3 regions of the Pseudomonas asplenii genome follow, and region 1 is predicted to be linked to each of the others. Evidence: predicted binding sites of a transcription regulator. Region 1 holds the regulator's gene; each other region holds the start of a gene.
The links. The regulator FliA, encoded in region 1, starts transcription of late flagellar genes. The targets are predictions, from matches to a motif close to CTAAAGTTTNNNNNNNNNNNGCCGNTAA.
Positions count from the first base shown of each region.

Region 2: a site for FliA is predicted at 2,508-2,535, ahead of BLU37_RS21870 (methyl-accepting chemotaxis protein). Genes of this name have one in related genera too.
Region 3: a site for FliA is predicted at 3,776-3,803, ahead of flgM (flagellar biosynthesis anti-sigma factor FlgM). Genes of this name have one in related genera too.

Region 1 is NZ_LT629777.1:3,480,864-3,487,278, forward strand. It holds gene flhF (flagellar biosynthesis protein FlhF) at 1-224, shown strand, start outside; gene fleN (flagellar synthesis regulator FleN) at 346-1,179, shown strand; gene fliA (RNA polymerase sigma factor FliA) at 1,176-1,916, shown strand; gene BLU37_RS16025 (chemotaxis response regulator CheY) at 2,108-2,479, shown strand; gene BLU37_RS16030 (protein phosphatase CheZ) at 2,502-3,290, shown strand; gene BLU37_RS16035 (chemotaxis protein CheA) at 3,305-5,578, shown strand; gene BLU37_RS16040 (protein-glutamate methylesterase/protein-glutamine glutaminase) at 5,631-6,415, shown strand, end outside.
Region 2 is NZ_LT629777.1:4,941,783-4,948,197, forward strand. It holds gene BLU37_RS21855 (chemotaxis protein CheA) at 1-502, opposite strand, end outside; gene BLU37_RS21860 (STAS domain-containing protein) at 554-841, opposite strand; gene BLU37_RS21865 (response regulator) at 864-1,232, opposite strand; gene BLU37_RS21870 (methyl-accepting chemotaxis protein) at 1,242-2,462, opposite strand; gene BLU37_RS30015 (methyl-accepting chemotaxis protein) at 2,764-3,381, opposite strand; partial or broken gene BLU37_RS30020 (PAS domain-containing protein) at 3,355-4,119, opposite strand; gene mexE (multidrug efflux RND transporter periplasmic adaptor subunit MexE) at 4,607-5,863, shown strand; gene BLU37_RS21885 (efflux RND transporter permease subunit) at 5,876-6,415, shown strand, end outside.
Region 3 is NZ_LT629777.1:3,034,467-3,040,881, forward strand. It holds gene BLU37_RS13900 (glutamine synthetase family protein) at 1-573, shown strand, start outside; gene BLU37_RS13905 (MFS transporter) at 644-1,996, shown strand; gene BLU37_RS13910 (flagellar brake protein) at 2,063-2,806, opposite strand; gene BLU37_RS13915 (flagella synthesis protein FlgN) at 2,902-3,369, opposite strand; gene flgM (flagellar biosynthesis anti-sigma factor FlgM) at 3,418-3,738, opposite strand; gene flgA (flagellar basal body P-ring formation chaperone FlgA) at 3,907-4,668, opposite strand; gene BLU37_RS13930 (chemotaxis protein CheV) at 4,749-5,675, shown strand; gene cheR (protein-glutamate O-methyltransferase CheR) at 5,729-6,415, shown strand, end outside.

The sequences.
Region 1 (6,415 bases):
AGACGGCAAGCCTTGGCGAAGTGCTGAGCCTGGCCATCAGCCATGAACTGCCGGTGGCCTATCTGACCGATGGGCCGAGGATTCCGGACGATCTGCATTTGCCCCGTCGCCACCAGTTGGTGAGCCGCGCGGTCAGTGTGCAAATGCAGGAAGAACCCAGCGAAGAGGCCATGGCCGATATGTTCGCTGACATCTACCACAGCCCGTCCAAGCGAGTGGGGTGAGGTAATCATGAAGACGTTGCAATGCATCTACATCGATGGTCTGCCAGGCATTAGGTTCCTTGGGGAACGCGCAGCCAGTTATGTGGCCTTCCGTCTAAGCAAGACAAGGTAAGAAGAGAACATGGGCAGCATGCATCCCGTACAGGTGATTGCGGTGACCGGCGGCAAGGGTGGCGTCGGAAAGACTAACGTGTCAGTGAACTTGTCGCTGGCGCTGGCTGAGCTTGGCCGGCGTGTCATGTTGCTGGATGCCGATCTGGGGCTGGCGAATGTCGACGTTCTGCTGGGACTGACCCCTAAACGGACCCTGGCCGATGTGGTCGAGGGCCGCTGCGAGCTGCGCGATGTGATGCTGCAAGGCCCTGGCGGAATCCGTATCGTGCCTGCGGCCTCCGGGACCCAGAGCATGGTCAACCTCAATCCGGCCCAGCATGCCGGGCTGATCCAGGCGTTCAGCGATATCGGCGACAACCTGGATGTGCTGGTTATCGATACCGCTGCGGGTATTGGTGATTCGGTCGTCAGTTTCGTTCGCGCGGCCCAGGAAGTGCTGCTGGTGGTCTGCGACGAACCCACCTCGATCACCGATGCCTATGCGCTGATCAAGTTGCTCAACCGCGATTACGGCATGAATCGTTTCCGCGTGCTGGCCAACATGGCCCAGAGCCCGCAGGAAGGTCGCAACCTGTTTGCCAAATTGACCAAGGTCACGGATCGTTTCCTGGATGTCGCTCTACAATACGTAGGTGCCGTTCCGTACGACGAATGCGTTCGCAAGGCTGTGCAAAAGCAGCGTGCGGTCTACGAAGCGTTCCCTCGTTCGAAATGTGCCCTGGCGTTCAAGGCTATCGCGCAGAAGGTCGACACTTGGCCGTTGCCCGCCAACCCACGCGGACATCTGGAATTCTTTGTCGAACGTTTGGTGCTTCAAACGAGTGCGGGACCGGTACTATGACTGCAAGTGGCTATCGCATGTATTCCAAGTCGTCGCGTGACAGCCAATATGAATTGATCGAGCGCTACGCGCCCCTGGTCAAGCGGATCGCTTATCACCTGCTGGCGCGGCTGCCGGCCAGCGTCCAGGTCGAGGATCTGATCCAGGCGGGGATGATCGGCCTGCTCGAGGTTTCGACCAAATACGATTCAGGCAAGGGCGCGAGTTTCGAGACTTATGCCGGTATCCGTATCCGTGGGGCGATGCTCGATGAGGTGCGCAAGGGGGACTGGGCACCGCGTTCGGTTCACCGCAATACGCGCATGGTCAGTGACGCAATTCGCTCAATTGAAGCGAAAACCGGTCGTGACGCTAAAGATCATGAAGTTGCAGCCGAACTCCAATTGAGTCTCGATGATTATTACGGGATTTTGAACGATACCTTGGGCAGCCGATTGTTCAGTTTCGACGACCTGTTACAGGACGGCGAGCATGAAGGGTTGCATGAGGATGGCGCGAGTGCTCATCTTGAACCGTCGCGCGATCTGGAGGATGAACGCTTCCAGAGCGCACTGGCGGATGCGATTGCCAATTTGCCGGAGCGTGAGCGGCTGGTGTTGTCGCTGTACTACGACGAGGAACTGAACCTCAAGGAAATCGGTGAGGTGCTGGGGGTCAGCGAATCGCGAGTCAGCCAGTTGCATAGCCAGTGCGCAGCCCGTTTGCGGGGGCGTTTGGGGGAGTGGCGAGCGCGTTGACAGGCAGTGTGTGGGGGGCACTGCGAATGAGACCGATGCAGCGTGTGACGGTGTATTGGCGACTCGGCCGGTGGGGGTTTCCATGCAGTAGGGTACAGAGCCTTGTCGAGTGTTGTGCCGAATTGATTTAACAGCGCGTCCAGGTGCTGAGACGCGTTTAAGACTGCTTGGAGGTCGAATTGAACAAGAACATGAAAATCCTCATTGTTGATGACTTCTCAACGATGCGGCGGATCATCAAAAACCTGTTGCGTGACCTCGGGTTCACCAACACTGTCGAGGCCGACGATGGCATTACCGCTATCCCGGTGCTCAATAGTGGCAGCATCGATTTTCTGGTCACCGACTGGAACATGCCCGGTATGACCGGCATCGATCTGCTGCGCCATGTCCGTGCCGACGAAAAGCTCAAGCACCTGCCGGTCCTGATGGTCACGGCCGAAGCCAAGCGCGAGCAGATCATCGAGGCTGCCCAGGCGGGTGTGAACGGCTATGTGGTCAAACCATTCACGGCCCAGGCGTTGAAAGAGAAGATCGAAAAAATCTTCGAACGCATCGGTTGATGAAGTCCGCCACGGGGGCGCTATGGAGCACAACGAATATTCTCTCGGCGATTTTGAATCGACCCTGAAAAAACATGCTCGCGAGCTTGTTGAAAGCCTTGAAAAAGGCCGCTTCGGCGACGCGGTGCAAATGATCCATGAGCTGAACCAGACCCGTGACCGCGGCTTGTATCTGGAAGTCGGCAAGCTGACCCGCGAGTTGCACAGTGCGATCGTCAATTTCCAGATTGATCCCACGATGCCGCAAGCCGAGGAAGTCTCGCAGATCACCGATGCTACCGAACGCCTGTCCTATGTGGTCAGGCTGACCGAGGCGGCGGCCAATCGCACCATGGACCTGGTGGAAAGTGCGACGCCTCGGGTCAATGGCCTGAGCGACGAAGCCAAGGCGCTCAGCGCCGATTGGGGGCGGTTCATGCGACGTGAGGTCGGTGCCGAGGAATTTCGCGCACTGGCTCGGCGGGTCGACGTTTTCCTGACGCGTAGCGAGCAGGAAACCCGGGCCGTTTCGAGCGACCTCAATGACATTCTGCTGGCCCAGGATTATCAGGATCTGACCGGTCAGGTGATCAAGCGTGTCACGCAAATGGTCACCGAAGTCGAAAGCAACCTGCTCAAACTGGTGTTGATGGCCAGCCAGGTGGATCGCTTTGCCGGTATCGAACATGACCGCGAAGAGATCCTCGCGCAAAAAGATCCACAAAAACAAATGGAAAAGGGTGAAGGTCCGCAGATTCATGCCGATAAACGTGAAGACGTTGTGTCCGGCCAGGACGATGTCGACGATTTGCTTTCCAGCCTTGGATTCTAGGAGCACCCATACACATGAGCTTCGGCGCCGATGAAGAGATCCTTCAGGATTTCCTGGTTGAGGCCGGCGAAATTCTTGAGCAACTGTCCGAACAACTGGTTGAGCTGGAAAGCCGACCAGACGACGCAGATCTGCTCAATGCCATTTTTCGCGGTTTTCACACTGTAAAAGGGGGCGCCGGCTTCCTCCAGCTCAACGAGCTGGTGGAGTGCTGCCACATCGCCGAGAACGTGTTCGACATCCTGCGCAAGGGTGAACGTCGCGTCGACTCGGAGCTGATGGACGTGGTCCTGGAAGCACTGGATGCCGTCAATGGCATGTTCAGCGAAGTGCGCGAGCGTGGTCCGATCACCCCCGCGACCCCTGAACTGCTGGCGGCTCTGGCGCGCTTGGCGGAACCCGCCGGGGCGCAAGCGGAGCCGGTGGCCGAGGTCGCGGCCCCTGAGCCGGTGGCCGAGCCGGTTGCCGAAAGCTCATCCGGTGACATCACCGACAACGAATTCGAACTGCTGCTCGACTCGCTCGACGGTGCCGAGGCCAGCGCGCCTGAGGCGACCGAGACGCAGGGCGGGGCTGACAGTGATGAAATCACCGACGCCGAGTTCGAGTCCCTGCTCGACCAACTGCACGGCAAGGGCCAGTTCGCCGCCGACGCCGTGGCAGCCCCGACCCAACCGCCGGCCGCCGAGTCAGCCAAGGCAGCCAAGGCGGAACCTGATAACGGCGATATTACCGACGACGAATTCGAAGCCTTGCTCGATCAGTTGCATGGCAAGGGTTCGTTCAAGGTCGAAGCCATTGATACCACTGCCGCCGCAGCCCAGGCCGCGGAAAAAACCGGAGCGGCCGAGGGTGACCTGATCACCGATCAGGAATTCGAATCCCTGCTCGACGAATTGCACGGCAAGGGCAAGTTCACCGAGGTGGCTGCAACGGCGACTGCCGCTGCGCCAGCGGCAGCCAAGCCAGCTGCCGCTCCTGCTGCCAAGGCTGCGGCGGCAACCCCTGCACCAGCGGCCAAGGCTGCCCCGGCAGCGGCCCCTGCGGCTGCCGCTCCAGCCCCGGCGCGTGCGCCTGCCGCCGCCGCCGGTGCTGGAGAAAAGCCGGTTGCCAGTGAGGCGGAAACCACCGTACGGGTCGATACCGCACGCCTGGACGAGATCATGAACATGGTCGGCGAACTGGTGCTGGTGCGTAACCGCCTGGTGCGTCTGGGGCTCAACAGTGGCGACGAGGCCATGTCCAAGGCAGTGTCCAACCTGGACGTGGTGACTGCCGACCTGCAGACCGCGGTGATGAAAACCCGCATGCAGCCGATCAAGAAAGTCTTCGGCCGCTTCCCGCGCCTGGTTCGCGACCTGGCCCGGCAGTTGAAGAAAGAGATCAACCTGGAACTGGTGGGTGAAGAAACCGACCTCGACAAGAACCTTGTCGAGGCCCTGGCCGACCCACTGGTCCACTTGGTGCGCAACTCGGTCGACCACGGTATCGAAGAGCCGGCCGATCGCGAGGCGATGGGCAAGTCACGCAGCGGTCGGGTCGTGCTCTCGGCCGAACAGGAAGGCGACCACATCCTGCTGTCGATCTCCGATGACGGCAAGGGCATGGATGCCGACGTACTGCGCAGCATCGCCGTGAAGAAGGGCCTGATGGACAAGGATGCGGCGGATCGTCTGAGCGAGACCGACTGCTTCAACCTGATCTTCGCTCCGGGGTTCTCGACCAAGACCGAGATCTCCGATGTGTCCGGTCGTGGTGTGGGCATGGACGTGGTGAAAACCAAGATCGCCCAGCTCAACGGCACCATCAATATCTATTCGACCAAGGGCAAGGGCTCGAAGATCGTCATCAAGGTCCCGTTGACCCTGGCGATCATGCCGACCCTGATGGTCATGCTCGGCAACCAGGCTTTTGCGTTCCCGCTGGTCAACGTCAACGAGATCTTCCACCTCGACCTGTCGCGCACCAACGTGGTCGACGGTCAGGAAGTGGTGATCGTGCGGGACAAGGCGTTGCCGTTGTTCTACCTCAAGCGCTGGCTGGTCAGCTCCGCCGCTCATGAAGAGCAGCACGAAGGCCATGTGGTGATCCTGTCGGTTGGCACCCAGCGCATCGGCTTTGTCGTCGATCAACTGGTTGGTCAGGAGGAAGTGGTCATCAAGCCGCTGGGCAAAATGCTTCAGGGAACCCCGGGCATGTCGGGCGCCACCATCACCGGTGACGGTCGCATCGCGCTGATTCTCGATGTGCCGAGCATGCTCAAGCGTTACGCCGCGCGGCGTATTTGATTCTGGTACGGCGGTGGGGCGTGAGCCCGTCGCCGGGCCTAACGGAGTGTTTATGGTAGTCAAGGTCCTGGTGGTGGATGACTCGGGTTTTTTCCGCCGCCGTGTTTCGGAAATCCTTTCAGCGGATACGAGCATCAAGGTCGTCGGTACGGCGACCAACGGTAAGGAAGCCATTGATCAGGCCCTGGCGCTCAAGCCGGACGTGATCACCATGGACTACGAGATGCCAATGATGGATGGCATCACGGCGGTGCGGCACATCATGCAGCGCTGCCCGACTCCGGTGTTGATGTTTTCCTCCCTGACCCACGAAGGCGCCCGCGTTACCCTTGATGCGCTGGATGCCGGGGCCGTGGACTTCCTGCCGAAGAACTTCGAAGACATCTCGCGCAACCCCGAGAAGGTCAAGCAGATGCTGTGCGAGAAGGTTCACAGCATCTCGCGCAGCAACCGGCGGTTCAGCAGCTATAGCTCCCCGGCGGCGGCACCCACCGCTGCACCGGCACCGTCGAGCACCAGCAGTTTCTCCAGCAGCCATGCTCCAAGCCCGGCACCGGCTCCTGTTCGCAGTACGCCGGTACCCAGCCGTGCGCCCGCAGCCACGGCGACGACTTCGGGCACTCCGAAACGCAAGGCCTACAAGCTGGTGGCGATTGGTACCTCCACCGGCGGCCCGGTGGCCTTGCAGCGGGTGCTGACGCAACTGCCGGCGAACTTCCCGGCGCCGATCGTGCTGATCCAGCATATGCCGGCAGCCTTTACCAAGGCATTTGCCGAGCGTCTGGACAAGCTGTGCCAGATCAGCGTCAAGGAAGCCGAGGATGGCGATATCCTGCG
Region 2 (6,415 bases), 1.5 Mb from region 1:
ACACGTCCACGCCAAAGCGCAAGGAAATGTGCCATAACACCTCGCCCGACGTGTCCGGACCTGCGCCTGCAACGGCGACTGGCGCGCTTTCGCCGGGCTCGGTTGGTGTCTGGTAGACACTCAGCGAAGCGCGCAAGGCAGCTTCCCGCTCCAGCGCAGGCGGCTGGAGCACCTCGCCCCGATTGGCGACGACTTCGATCAGCTCAAGCATATGGTCGCCGCACTTGAGCAGTACCGCGATCAGCGCGGCATCCACGGCCACACTGTCATCGCGGATACGGTCGAGCACATCCTCCACGATATGCGTAAAGCTGACGATCGGTGCCAGGCCGAACAGCCCGGCGGAACCCTTGATGGTGTGTGCGGCACGGAAAATCGCGCCGATGGCATCCTGATCGCCGGGCTCGTTTTCCAGTTGCAGCAAGGATTGCTCCATGGCCTGCAACAGTTCACGTGCCTCCACGATGAAAGTCTGCTGTGCCTGATCGAGATTGATGCTCACCTGGACTATCCCTGTCTATCCCTGTCTATCAATGAACCGTCGCGGTGCCGGCTAAAAGGCGGGACTGCGGCACAGTTGAAGCGTTTGCGTGACCGTCGGGCTCTTGTCGGTCAGGCTCAAGGCCATACCGGCGAGGCCGGCTTCACGCTCGATGACTGCAAGCAACTGCAGCCCGGCGCCATCCATTTCGGTGACCTGCGACAGGTCCAGTTCTAGGCACGCCGCCGCCCCCATCTGTGGCAGCAGCGCGGCCGCCAGTTCGGCGACGGTGTAGATGGTGAGTTCACCGTCAATGCCTACGCGAACCGTATCGGCGACGATTTCGCTGGTAACGGACATGGTTGCCTCCTGGGGCCGGGTTTCAGGGCAGGATCAGTTTGGAAACTGCCGCCAGCATCTGTGCCGGCTGGAAGGGCTTGACCACCCATGCCTTGGCTCCTGCAGCCTGACCTTCGGCCTTTTTCGATTCCTGCGACTCGGTGGTCAGCATGATGATAGGCGTGAACTTGTAGTTGGCCAGTTTCTTCACCTCCTTGACGAAGGTGATGCCGTCCATGTTCGGCATGTTCACGTCGCTGATGATCAGGTGTACTTTCTGCCCGGTGAGTTTGCTCAGCGCGTCTTTGCCATCGCTCGCCTCGATCACGTCGTAACCGGCGCTTTTCAAGGCAATCCCGACCACTTGCCGCACACTGCTGGAGTCGTCGACCACTAATACGTTCTTCGCCATGATGGGCTCCTAAAAGAAAGTGATTTCTGCTGAACTCTGTTGGGCGGCGGCTGTGCCATGGTGTGTACGCCGCTGTTCGTCGGTGGCGTAGGTGGATTCCATGCGCGCCAGCCATTGCCGGGCGTCCATGGTTTCGGCCTGGCCCGGCGACTGGCGGGCCTGCAACAGGTGATCGTGCAACGCGGTGATGTTGTCGCGCACGTGGCTGAGAATCTGGCTGACCCGATCCTGGAATTGCAGGTTGACCAGCACGTCGGTCAGCTCGTCGCGAATCCCGTGGCTTTCCTGCTTGAGCAGATCGGCGGAGTCGGCCAGGCGACCGGTGATGTCCTGGAAACGTGCAAGTACAAGCTGAATGCTCTGCTCGGACGCGCCGACGGAATGGCTGTCCTGGTCGGCGCTGCTGGACGCGGCCTGCACCAGTTGGGTAATGGCGTTGTTGATGATGTCGACCTTGGCCGACATCTGCTGGCCGGTCTCGCTGGACTTGCTCGACAAGGTGCGTACTGCATCGGCCACCACGGCAAAGCCACGACCGGCCTCGCCGGCACGGGCTGCTTCGATGGCGGCATTGAGGGCCAACAGGTTGGTTTGCGCGGCAATGGCCGCAACGTCGGCGGCCATGGTCCGCAATTCGCCGGTATAGGCCGTAAGCCCGCGCACCTGGCCGAGTATCTGGTCACGGCTGGTTTGAGTGGCCTTGAGAGAGTCGATCACCTGGCTCAGCTCGCTGTCGCTGCGCGCCAGCACCTTGAGCGCGCCATCAGCGGCCTGGCCATCCAGTTCGCCGGCAGCCTGCTGCGAGGCTTGTACCGTCTCCTGCAAGCGCGTGGCGATCCCGCTGAAACGATTGACCAGGCTGACAATTGCCTCTTCGGTCTGTTGGCGCGAGTTTTCTACCTGCTTGGCCCATATCGGCATGGCCCCCAGCAACACCTCATCGAGCGTCGCCCGTGAAGCCGCACCGTTCTGCGCGGCATCTGCGCCACTTTGCTCGCTCAGGCCCCGTGCACTCGCGCGAAGCACCGCATCACGTTGTGAGCGCGCGCTCCAGGCGCAAGCCACGAGACCTAGCAGCACCAGGACCGCACAAGCCAGCAGGTTGGCCGCAGAGGTCGATTGCACGAGTATCCAGGTAACAGCAGGCACAACAGGGATCAAAGCGAACCAACGAAAACGCGGATGACCGGAAATGGAACTGGGGCTAGGACTGGATTGACGCGATATCATGAATTCGATCCTTGAACGTTCTTGCCAATACAAACAACATAGGACTTATCTGCCCGGTTTGCGGCAACTTTATAGATTCCCCCATGCCTTTCGTCTGGTTTATTGCCAGTCGCTATATTGGTCCGCTCTTCCAGGAGCTTGTGGTGCGGGGTTTATCCGCAGTCATATCGGTCTCGGTCAGCGCCCCACCGCTCAATGTGGCGGGGCATCCGGCAGCCACAGCTGCCTCCCACAATGAGCGCGCCATGTGGGAGACGGATGCACCTGCAGATAGGCGCCGCAGGCAATGGCGAGTCAGATCCTACCCGACCCAGCCCACTGCCGTTTTCGGAATGATGTCGGACTCCTCCATCTTGGACGCGAACATGCTCACCGCCTCCACCGCATCGCTGGTGCCGCTGCGGATCTGCAGAATGACCGATCCGGCCTGATCCGCCAGGGTGACGCCGCGTTGCGCGCCTTCCTGGGTGACATGCATGCTGGCCACCGCGTCGCGGGTTTCCGCGAGGATCTTGCCGATCACCTCGGCAATCTCGGTGGTCGAACGGCTGGTGCGTCCGGCCAACTGTCGTACTTCGTCCGCAACGACGGCAAAGCCGCGGCCCTGGTCGCCCGCACGGGCCGCTTCGATGGCCGCGTTGAGGGCCAGCAGGTTGGTCTGTTCGGCGATCCCCCGGATCGTGTTGACAATCGCCGAAATTTCCTCGGAACGGCCACCCAGTTGTCCCACCAGACGTGACGAGTTACCGATGTTGTCGGCAATCAGGCGCATTTCCTTGGCCGTCTGCTGGATGACCTGTTCGCCCTGCTCGGCGACACGCTCCGTCTCGGCGGAAATATGGTAGGCCCGCGCTGCGCCCAGCGAGTCTGCTTCGAACTTCTCGACCCGCTCGGTGATGTCGCTGGCGAATTTGACGATCTTGCTCAATTTGCCTGCGGCATCGAAAACCGGGTTATAGGTTGCTTCCAGCCAGACGGTCCTGCCGTTTTTACCGATGCGTTTGAATTGGCCGCTGAAGAACTCACCGGCGTTGAGTCGGCGCCAGAAGTCGCTGTACTCGCTGCTGTTGACCAGGCTGGGCTCACAAAACATGCGATGCTGCTTGCCCTTCAGATCCGCCTTGGCATAGCCCATGGTGGAGAGGAAGTTATCATTGGCCCAGAGGATATTGCCGTTCAGGTCGAACTCGATCACCGCCATTGCCCGATCAAGCGCCGTCAGCTTGCTGTTCGTTTCCGCCTCCCTGACTACCTGTGCGGTGACATCCAGCGCATATTTGACGATCCGGGAGACTTGTCCCTGCTGGTCCATTACCGGGTTGTAGCTGGCTTCCAGCCAGATAGCCTGCCCCTGGGCATTGAGGCGCTTGAAAGTACCAGACACGAAGTTACCGGTACGTAACTGGTTCCAGAACTCACTGTATTCACGACTGCGGACCAGATCGGGCTCACAGAAGTCCCGATGAGACTTGCCGGGTAACTGATCGGCCCGGTAGCCCATCGCTTTCAAGAAGTTCTCATTGGCGCGGATGACCTTGCCATCAAGGCTGAACTCCACCACCGCCATAGAGCGATCCAGTGCGGCAATCAATCCCTTGTAGCTTTCCACTTCGGCCGTCCTGGCCGCCAGTTCATTTCTAAGTTTTTGATTGAACATGACGCACCTCACAAAGGACGAACACTATACTAAGTGTATCGGCAATTTATGGGGCGACTTAAGGTCTCGTGAAAAAAAGTTGCAAGCCGTTCGGTGCCAGGACGAAGGCTCTTCAAGCCCTGGCGCCGAAAGCTGAATGCTTGCTCCCCTGCGCATTAAGCCTATCTTACTTTATATGGCGAAATGCCATGTACGTATTAGCAGTTAGTTCTTATTTGAATAGTTTCAGCATTGCAATTTGCATTCATGCCGTTCAATGAATTACCCAAATACCTGTGAAAAGGGCTGACAAGTGCAACCTTATTACATGACGAGCAACATAGATTTGCGCTCAAGGAGATTGATAGGTTACTAACGAAAGTGCATGATGGGAAGCCCTCTTGGGCTTCCATCATTCCGAATGATAGTGACCTTCGCTTCATTCGATTCGTGTGCGATCAGCGGCCACAGCATCATCCGCCCATCTCAATAGATTGGCGGACTCCCCATGGAACAGTCACTTAAACTTTTGCGCTTTCCCCTCGCGGCACTGGCGGTCGTGGTGATGAGCGCCTGCGATAAGGCACCGGTGGCGGCAGGTGGTGCGATGCCGGCGGCCAAGGTCAGCGTGGCCAAGGTCCTCGAACAACCCGTCAATGAGTGGGACGAGTTCACCGGACGGCTCGAAGCCCCGGAAACCGTGGAGATCCGCCCGCGCGTTTCCGGCCAGATCGATCAGGTAACCTTCACTGAAGGTGCACTGGTCAAGAAAGGCGACCTGCTGTTCCAGATCGACCCACGGCCCTACCAGGCTGAAGTCCACCGCCTCGAAGCCCAACTGCAGCAAGCCCGCGCCACAGCCAACCGCACCGCCAACGAAGCCGAACGTGGCAAGCGCCTGCTGACCAGCAACGCGATTTCCACCGAACTGGCCGACACCCGTACCAGCACCGCCCAGGAAGCCAAGGCCGCGGTCGACGCGACCCAGGCCCAATTGGATCTGGCCAGGCTGAATCTGAGCTTCACCCGCGTCACCGCCCCGATCAGCGGCCGCGTCAGTCGCGCCGAGATCACCGCCGGCAACATCGTCAGCGCCGATGTCACGCCGCTGACCAGCGTGGTCTCCACCGATAAGGTCTACGCCTACTTCGACGCCGACGAGCGGGTCTACCTCAAGTACACCCAACTGGCTCGCCAGGGCAAACGTGGCCAGACCACTCCGGTGTACCTGGGCCTGTCCAACGAGACCGGCAATCCGCATCTGGGCCAGATGAACTTCGTCGACAACCAGGTCAACCCACGCACCGGCACCATTCGTGGCCGTGCGGTGTTCGATAACAGCGACGGCAGCTTCACCCCCGGCCTCTATGCACGCCTGAAACTGGTCGGCAGCGGCACCTACGATGCCGTACTGATCAACGACGAAGCGGTCGGCACCGATCTGGGCAAGAAGTTCGTGCTGGTGCTGGATGCCGACAAGAACACGGCCTATCGCACCGTCGAGCTGGGTCCGAAGATCGAAGGCTTGCGCATCGTGCGCAGCGGGCTGAACAAGGACGACACCATCATCGTCAAGGGCCTGCAACGCGTGCGTCCTGGCTCGCCAGTGGATCCCGAAGTGATCCCGATGGCCAGCAAGGAAACCCTCGCCGCCCTGGCACAACAACGACAAGCCCTGGAAGCCAGCAACCTGTCGCAGGTCGCCCCGGCCAAGGCCGCCGCGCCCCAGGCAAACAAGCTGGCCGCAGCGACTCCACGCGGTTAAGGGATACACACGATGAATTTTTCCCAGTTCTTCATATCAAGACCGATCTTCGCGGCCGTGCTGTCGCTGTTGATCCTGATCGCCGGCGCCATCTCGCTGTTCCAGTTGCCGATCAGTGAATACCCGGAAGTGGTCCCGCCGACCGTGGTCGTGCGTGCCAACTTCCCCGGCGCCAACCCCAAGGTGATCGGCGAAACCGTGGCCGCGCCATTGGAGCAGGCGATCACCGGCGTCGAGAACATGCTGTACATGTCCTCGCAGTCGACCGCCGACGGCAAACTGACCCTGACCATCACCTTCGCCCTGGGCACCGACCTGGACAACGCGCAGGTGCAGGTTCAGAACCGCGTGACCCGCACCGAGCCCAAGCTGCCGGCCGAAGTGACCCGAATCGGTATCACCGTCGACAAGGCCTCGCCCGACCTGACCATGGTCGTGCACTTGACCTCGCCGGACCAGCGTTACGACATGCTCTACCTGTCCAACTATGCCTTGCTCAACATCAAGGATGAGCTGGCGCGCCTGGGCGGTGTCGGCGACGTGCAACTGTTC
Region 3 (6,415 bases), 450 kb from region 1:
CACCAGAGCGTGGTGGAGATCGGCAGTGGAAAAAATGTCTTCAGTGATGCCGCGGGTGAGCCGACCGCAATGTTTCATCATTTCATCGGCGGGCAGCAGGCGTGCATGGCGGATTTCACCGCGCTGTTCGCACCGAACGTCAACTCCTATCAGCGCCTGTGTCATCCGTATGCGTCGCCGAACAATGCCTGTTGGTCCCATGACAACCGTGCGGCTGGCCTGCGTATTCCGGCCAGTTCGCCAGTCGCGCGACGGGTGGAAAACCGCCTGCCGGGAGCGGACGCCAACCCTTATCTGGCGATTGCCGCCAGCCTGGCGGCAGGGCTCTACGGTATCGAACAAGGGCTTGAGCCGACGCCTGCCATCCAGGGCGAATTCGAGGTGCCGGATGCTTTGTCGCTGCCTTGCACATTGCATGCGGCCCTGGAGCGGCTGAAGCGCAGCCGGGTGGCGCAGGAACTGTTTGGCCGCGAGTTCATCGAAGGCTACATCGCTTCGAAGACCCTGGAACTGACCAGCTTCCTCGATGAAATCAGCCCCTGGGAGCGCCGGGTTCTGGCCGCCCAGGCTTAGACGTAACGTCCGCATTCGGGCTATCTTCGCGGTAGCCCGAGACCTCACCCAAAGAGCTGCAGGAACGTCAATGCGCAAAATCTGGAAATCCTTTCGAGCGCTGTATTTCGCTTCACTGATGATGTTGATCGGCTCGGGTCTTTTGAGTACCTACCTTGCCTTGCGTCTGGCGGCCGACCATGTCGACGGCCTGTGGGTGGGGGCTCTGATGGCTGCCAACTACTTCGGCCTGGTGCTGGGCGGCAAGATCGGTCACCGGTTGATCGCACGGGTCGGACACATTCGTGCCTACGCCACTTGCGCCGGGATCGTTGGCGCTGCAGTGCTCGGCCATGGCTTGATCAACTGGCTGCCTGGCTGGCTGTTGCTGCGGATGATTGTCGGCCTGGGGATGATGTGCCAGTACATGGTCATCGAGAGCTGGCTCAACGAGCAGGCCGAGGCCAAGCAGCGGGGCCTGGTCTTTAGTGGCTACATGATCGCATCGTATCTCGGGCTGGTTCTGGGGCAACTGATTCTGGTCATGCATCCGGCCCTGGGCCTTGAGTTGCTGATGCTGGTCGCGCTGTGTTTCGCACTGTGCCTGGTGCCGGTGGCCATGACTCGACGGATTCACCCGGCGCCCTTGCATCCGGCCCCGCTGGAACCGCGTTTTTTCATGACGCGCGTGCCACAGTCGCTGACCACGGTGCTGGGGGCAGGGCTCATCGTCGGCTCGTTCTATGGCCTGGCGCCGCTCTATGCGTCCCAGCAGGGGCTTTCCACCGAGCAGGTCGGTCTGTTCATGGGTTGCTGCATCTTTGCTGGCTTCCTGGTGCAGTGGCCGTTGGGCTGGCTGTCCGATCGTTACGACCGGGCCGTGCTGATCCGTAGTGTTGCCTTGCTGCTGATGCTGGCATCCCTGCCGCTGGCGATCTTCTCCGCAGTACCACTGGAAGTGCTGTTCGTCTCGGGCTTTGTGGTGTCGCTGTTGCAGTTCTGCCTGTATCCGTTGGCGGTGGCGTTTTCCAATGACCATATCGAGGGCGAACGTCGGGTTTCACTGACCGCCATGCTGCTGATGACCTATGGCATTGGCGCGAGCATGGGGCCGTTGGCGGCGGGGGTGCTGATGAAGCTGTTCGGCAGCCATATGCTTTACGCGTTCTTCAGTTTCTTCGCGTTGATCCTGGTATTGCGTATCCGGCCTAAGGCAGTGACCAACCTGCACCAGGTCGAGGACGCGCCCCTGCAGCACGTGGTCATGCCCGAGGCGATGTCGCCCCTTGGCGCGGCACTCGATCCACGGGTCGACGAACAGGTTGTGCTGGACCAGATGTGTGACAACACGGTACCGCCGTCAGCGGCCGAGGTGGATACGTCCGAGGCGAGCGTCGAGGTCGACGAGTCGGATTCTGAGCCTGCGTACAAGTCGAGCAACTGACACGCGGATAAAAAAATGGCCACCTGATGAGGGTGGCCATTTTCTGAGGGGAAGGACGCGTCAGACTCAGTAGTCGTCATCCTTGTCGAAACGCCGTGCTTCACGTTGCAACTGGTAGACGAAACGTTCGACCTGGCGCTGCACCAGCCCGCTCATGTTGTGGAAGCGTACCCCGGCGAAAGTGGTGTTGATCCTCTCTTCGAAGTGCAGATGGCGCAGTTCCACAGGTGCAGTCATGGGGCCGAAAGGCAGGGCGGCGATAAAACGCTCGTAGACCTGGCCCAATTGCAGGCGATCGGAGATATCACCCTCGAAGCGCAGCTTGCAGCCGCTGGCGGAGATGTCCAGCAGCTTGCCTTTGACCGGAGCCTTGAGCTTGTCGCCGCCCAGTTCGATGCTCACCAGTGCGGTAAGCTTCAGGGCCGCGCGGAATGCATTGCGCCGCTGGTGATAGACCACTTCTTCGGGAATCGAACCACGGTAGCAGCCGTTGGTTTCGTCGATGGTCATCGGCTGGGGCTGTTCCCAGGTGATGCGCACACCTTCATGAAAGCCTTCGACACGGAAGGCTTCGCCGGCAGAGAGGAAGCGTTCGCCGTCACGCGGTATCATTTCGTCCAGAGCCAAGGTACCAGCGTCCCGGTCGACATCAATCACAAAGCTCTGGAAGCGTTGGCTGCGTTCATGGAACGTGATGATCAACGGGTCATGGCTATCCTGCAGCATCCGCAGGTTGGCGGCAATTTCCAGGGGCGTGGTTAGCACCTTGGGTGGCTGCGGAGCATCGTCCGCGCTTGGGGCATTGGACACGGTTCATCAATCTCCAGACAAAATACGACTACACGCAAAGCCAGCATTTTGCCAGCATGTTGCGCGCCTTGGATAGAGCGCGCAACAGTTCGGGGTCAAGCCTGACTCAGCGGGCGTGGCTTCGCAAGCCTCGCCGTCGAGCCACGGGCATCATAAAGTGCGGGTGGCTCGCCGCCGGTCAGGATCTTCAACTGATTTGCGGTAGTTGCTTGCTGAACCTGGATGTTGCGCCCATTGAGTTCGTTGGCGGCCTGGCAATCTGCCAGCAACCGGGTAAGTACTTCGCTCTGGCTCAGCAACTCGGCGCCCAGGCTCGATTGTGCGGCCAGTTGTTCGAGGCCGTTGTGATCGGTGGGCAGGTTGAGGCTGGCAAGAATCTGGCTACGTTTGCGGCCATGCTGTTCCAGCAGAATGATCAACGCCTGCTTGCGCGCCAGAATATCTTCCAGCTCGACCATGTTGCGACCATGGAGCGCCAACGATTCTGCACGCAGTAGCTCAAGCAGATCCTGAGCTGGAGCAAAGTCTTCAGTGATCAGTTGCAGTAAAGTGGTGTCGTGCATGGCTGGCCTTGGGTTTTAAGCGTCCAAAAGCCTCGCGCTGGCTTTAGCCTAGCGCTGGGCTTCGAAGTTGAGCAGTTTACTGGCGACTCGGTTGCTATCGACCTTGTAGCTGCCATCGGCAATTGCCTGTTTCAACTCGGCCACGCGGTCGTTGTTGACTACCGGCTGCTGCTGCAGCTTGTCAGTGATCTTTTGCAACTGTTGAGCCTCATTACTGAGGTGTACCGATTCCCCGCTCTGGCTGACCGATTCGGTCTGGCTATTGACTGCGGCGGACTTGCCGGCGCCGTCGGCTTCCTTGTTGGCGCTGGTGCGCGTGCTGCCTGTCAGTGATGGGGCGTTATTCAAACGACTGAAATCGATGACCATGATAAGAAAACCTCTGGGTATTTGGACGCTTGACTTGTTTTCGGCCATACCCGGAAAAACTTTAGCCTCATCTTGAAATGAGTTCGCATCTCGGCTGTAGCCCACTCAGGGCCACAGTTTAGAAAAAGTGGCGGCCTGGCGCCAGTTATCTACAAGACGGTTTTTTACCTATAAGGCGACCTCTACCTGCCCAGGTGCGGTGACCCTGGCCTTGATGACGCGCTGCGAATTGAGGTTCTTGATGCGGATCTGCTCGTTCAGGCCACCGTCGGACAGGGCTTCCCCGGGCATCTTCACCACCAGGCCGCCGCTTGTCGCACTGATGACCACCTGATCGCCCTTGCGCACCACTTCCGCCTGTTCCAGGTGAACCAGAGTGATGACTTGGTCGATGACCATTGGTCGGACAAGTTTTTGTCCAATCGCCTGATCCGGCGAAGTCAGGAAACCCTGGTTGATGAGACTGATATCCCGCTCGCGCAGTACCACGTCGCCCGGTTCGATGATTCCGGCACGCTTGAGCGGACGGGTGGTCACCACTACATCGCGGAACAGCTTGACCTGGGCCGGCACGAATACGGTCCACGGCGAGCTGCCTTCGCAGCGGATTTTCACCGTAACCCGGCCGATTGGCGTCGCCGGGCTCTCCAGGCTGGCTGTCAATTCCTTGTCGCAAGCGGCCATGCGCAGACGCGGGTCCAGCTGGTTGACCTGGATCTCATAGCGACCTTCGGTTTGACTGGTAGCCAGATAGTCTTCTACCGTGAATTCAAGAAAGCCTTGGGTCACGCCGATAAGCTGGTCAGGCAGGGTAGCCGATTCCGCAAGGGCAGGGTTGCCGGGGCTCAGACAGCATAAAACCGACACCACCGCGAGAAAACTGCGGTACTGTGATGTCAGGCGTCGTAAAAATGTCGTTTGTGCTTTCATAACGATATAAAAAGCAAGGCCCGTGCCGTTTGCGCCACAAGAGGCGTCGGATCGTGAGTCTTTGATCAGAGAGGGCAGTCATGGCTGGTGTGATGGATTCGGTGAACCAGCGTACACAACTGGTGGGGCAGAATCGCCTTGAGCTGTTGTTGTTCCGTCTCGACGGACCGCAGCTCTATGGGATCAACGTATTCAAGGTGCGCGAGGTGCTGCAATGCCCCAAGCTGACCTTGATGCCCAAGTCCAATCCGGTGGTGTGCGGTGTAGCGAACATTCGTGGGGCAACGATTCCGATCCTCGACCTGGCGATGGCCACGGGAGCCGGTGCACTCAAGGATCAGAGCAATCCGTTCGTGATCATTACGGAGTACAACACCAAGACCCAGGGGTTCCTGGTGAAATCGGTGGAGCGCATCGTCAACATGAATTGGGAAGAGATCCATCCGCCACCCAAGGGGACCGGGCGCGATCACTACCTGACGGCGGTGACTCGGCTCGACAACCAGTTGGTGGAAATCATCGACGTGGAGAAAATCCTCGCTGAGGTTTCGCCCATGTCCGAGTCGGTTTCCCATGGTGTGGTGGATGTCGAGACGCAATCCAAGGCCGTGTCGTTGCGGGTACTCACCGTCGACGATTCGTCGGTGGCGCGCAAGCAGGTCACGCGTTGCCTGCAGACGGTCGGCGTCGAGGTGGTGGCGTTGAACGACGGTCGGCAGGCGCTGGACTACCTGCGCAAGCTGGTCGAGGAGGGCAAGAAGCCGGAGGAGGAATTCCTGATGATGATCTCCGACATTGAAATGCCCGAGATGGACGGCTATACCCTTACTGCTGAGATTCGCAGCGATCCGCGCATGCAAAAACTGCACATCACTCTGCATACTTCGTTGTCAGGGGTATTCAACCAGGCGATGGTGAAGAAGGTCGGTGCCGATGACTTCCTTGCCAAGTTTCGACCTGATGACCTGGCAGCCCGGGTGGTTGACCGGATCAAGGCTGCAGGTTAACAGCCGGGGACCGACGGTCCCTGGCGGTACACATGATTTAAGAGGCGGCATCATTGTCTACGGGTAATTTGGATTTCGAACAGTTCCGGGTCTTCCTGGAAAAGGCCTGTGGCATTCTGCTCGGTGAAAACAAGCAATATCTGGTTTCCAGCCGTCTCAACAAGCTGATGGAGCAGAATGGCATCAAATCCCTGGGCGAGTTGATCCAGAGGATCCAGACCCAGCCACGTAGCGGCTTGCGCGAGCAGGTGGTGGATGCCATGACGACCAACGAAACCCTGTGGTTTCGTGATACCTATCCGTTTGAGGTGCTCAAGAACAAGGTATTGCCCGAGGCGATCAAGGCCAGCCCTGGGCAGCGCCTGCGCATCTGGTCGGCCGCCTGTTCATCGGGGCAGGAGCCCTACTCGATCTCGATGTCGATCGACGAGTTCGAGCGGACCAACATGGGCCAATTGAAGTCCGGCGTGCAGATTGTCGCCACCGACCTGTCGGGACTGATGCTGAACAACTGCAAGACCGGCGAGTACGACAGCCTGGCCATTGGTCGCGGCCTCTCGCCCGATCGCCTGCAGCGCTACTTCGATACCAAGGGTCCGGGCCGCTGGGCGGTCAAGGCGCCGATACGCAATCGGGTCGAGTTCCGCTCGTTCAACCTGCTGGACAGCTATGCCAGTCTGGGCAAGTTCGACATCGTGTTTTGCCGCAATGTGCTGATCTACTTCTCGGCTGAAGTGAAG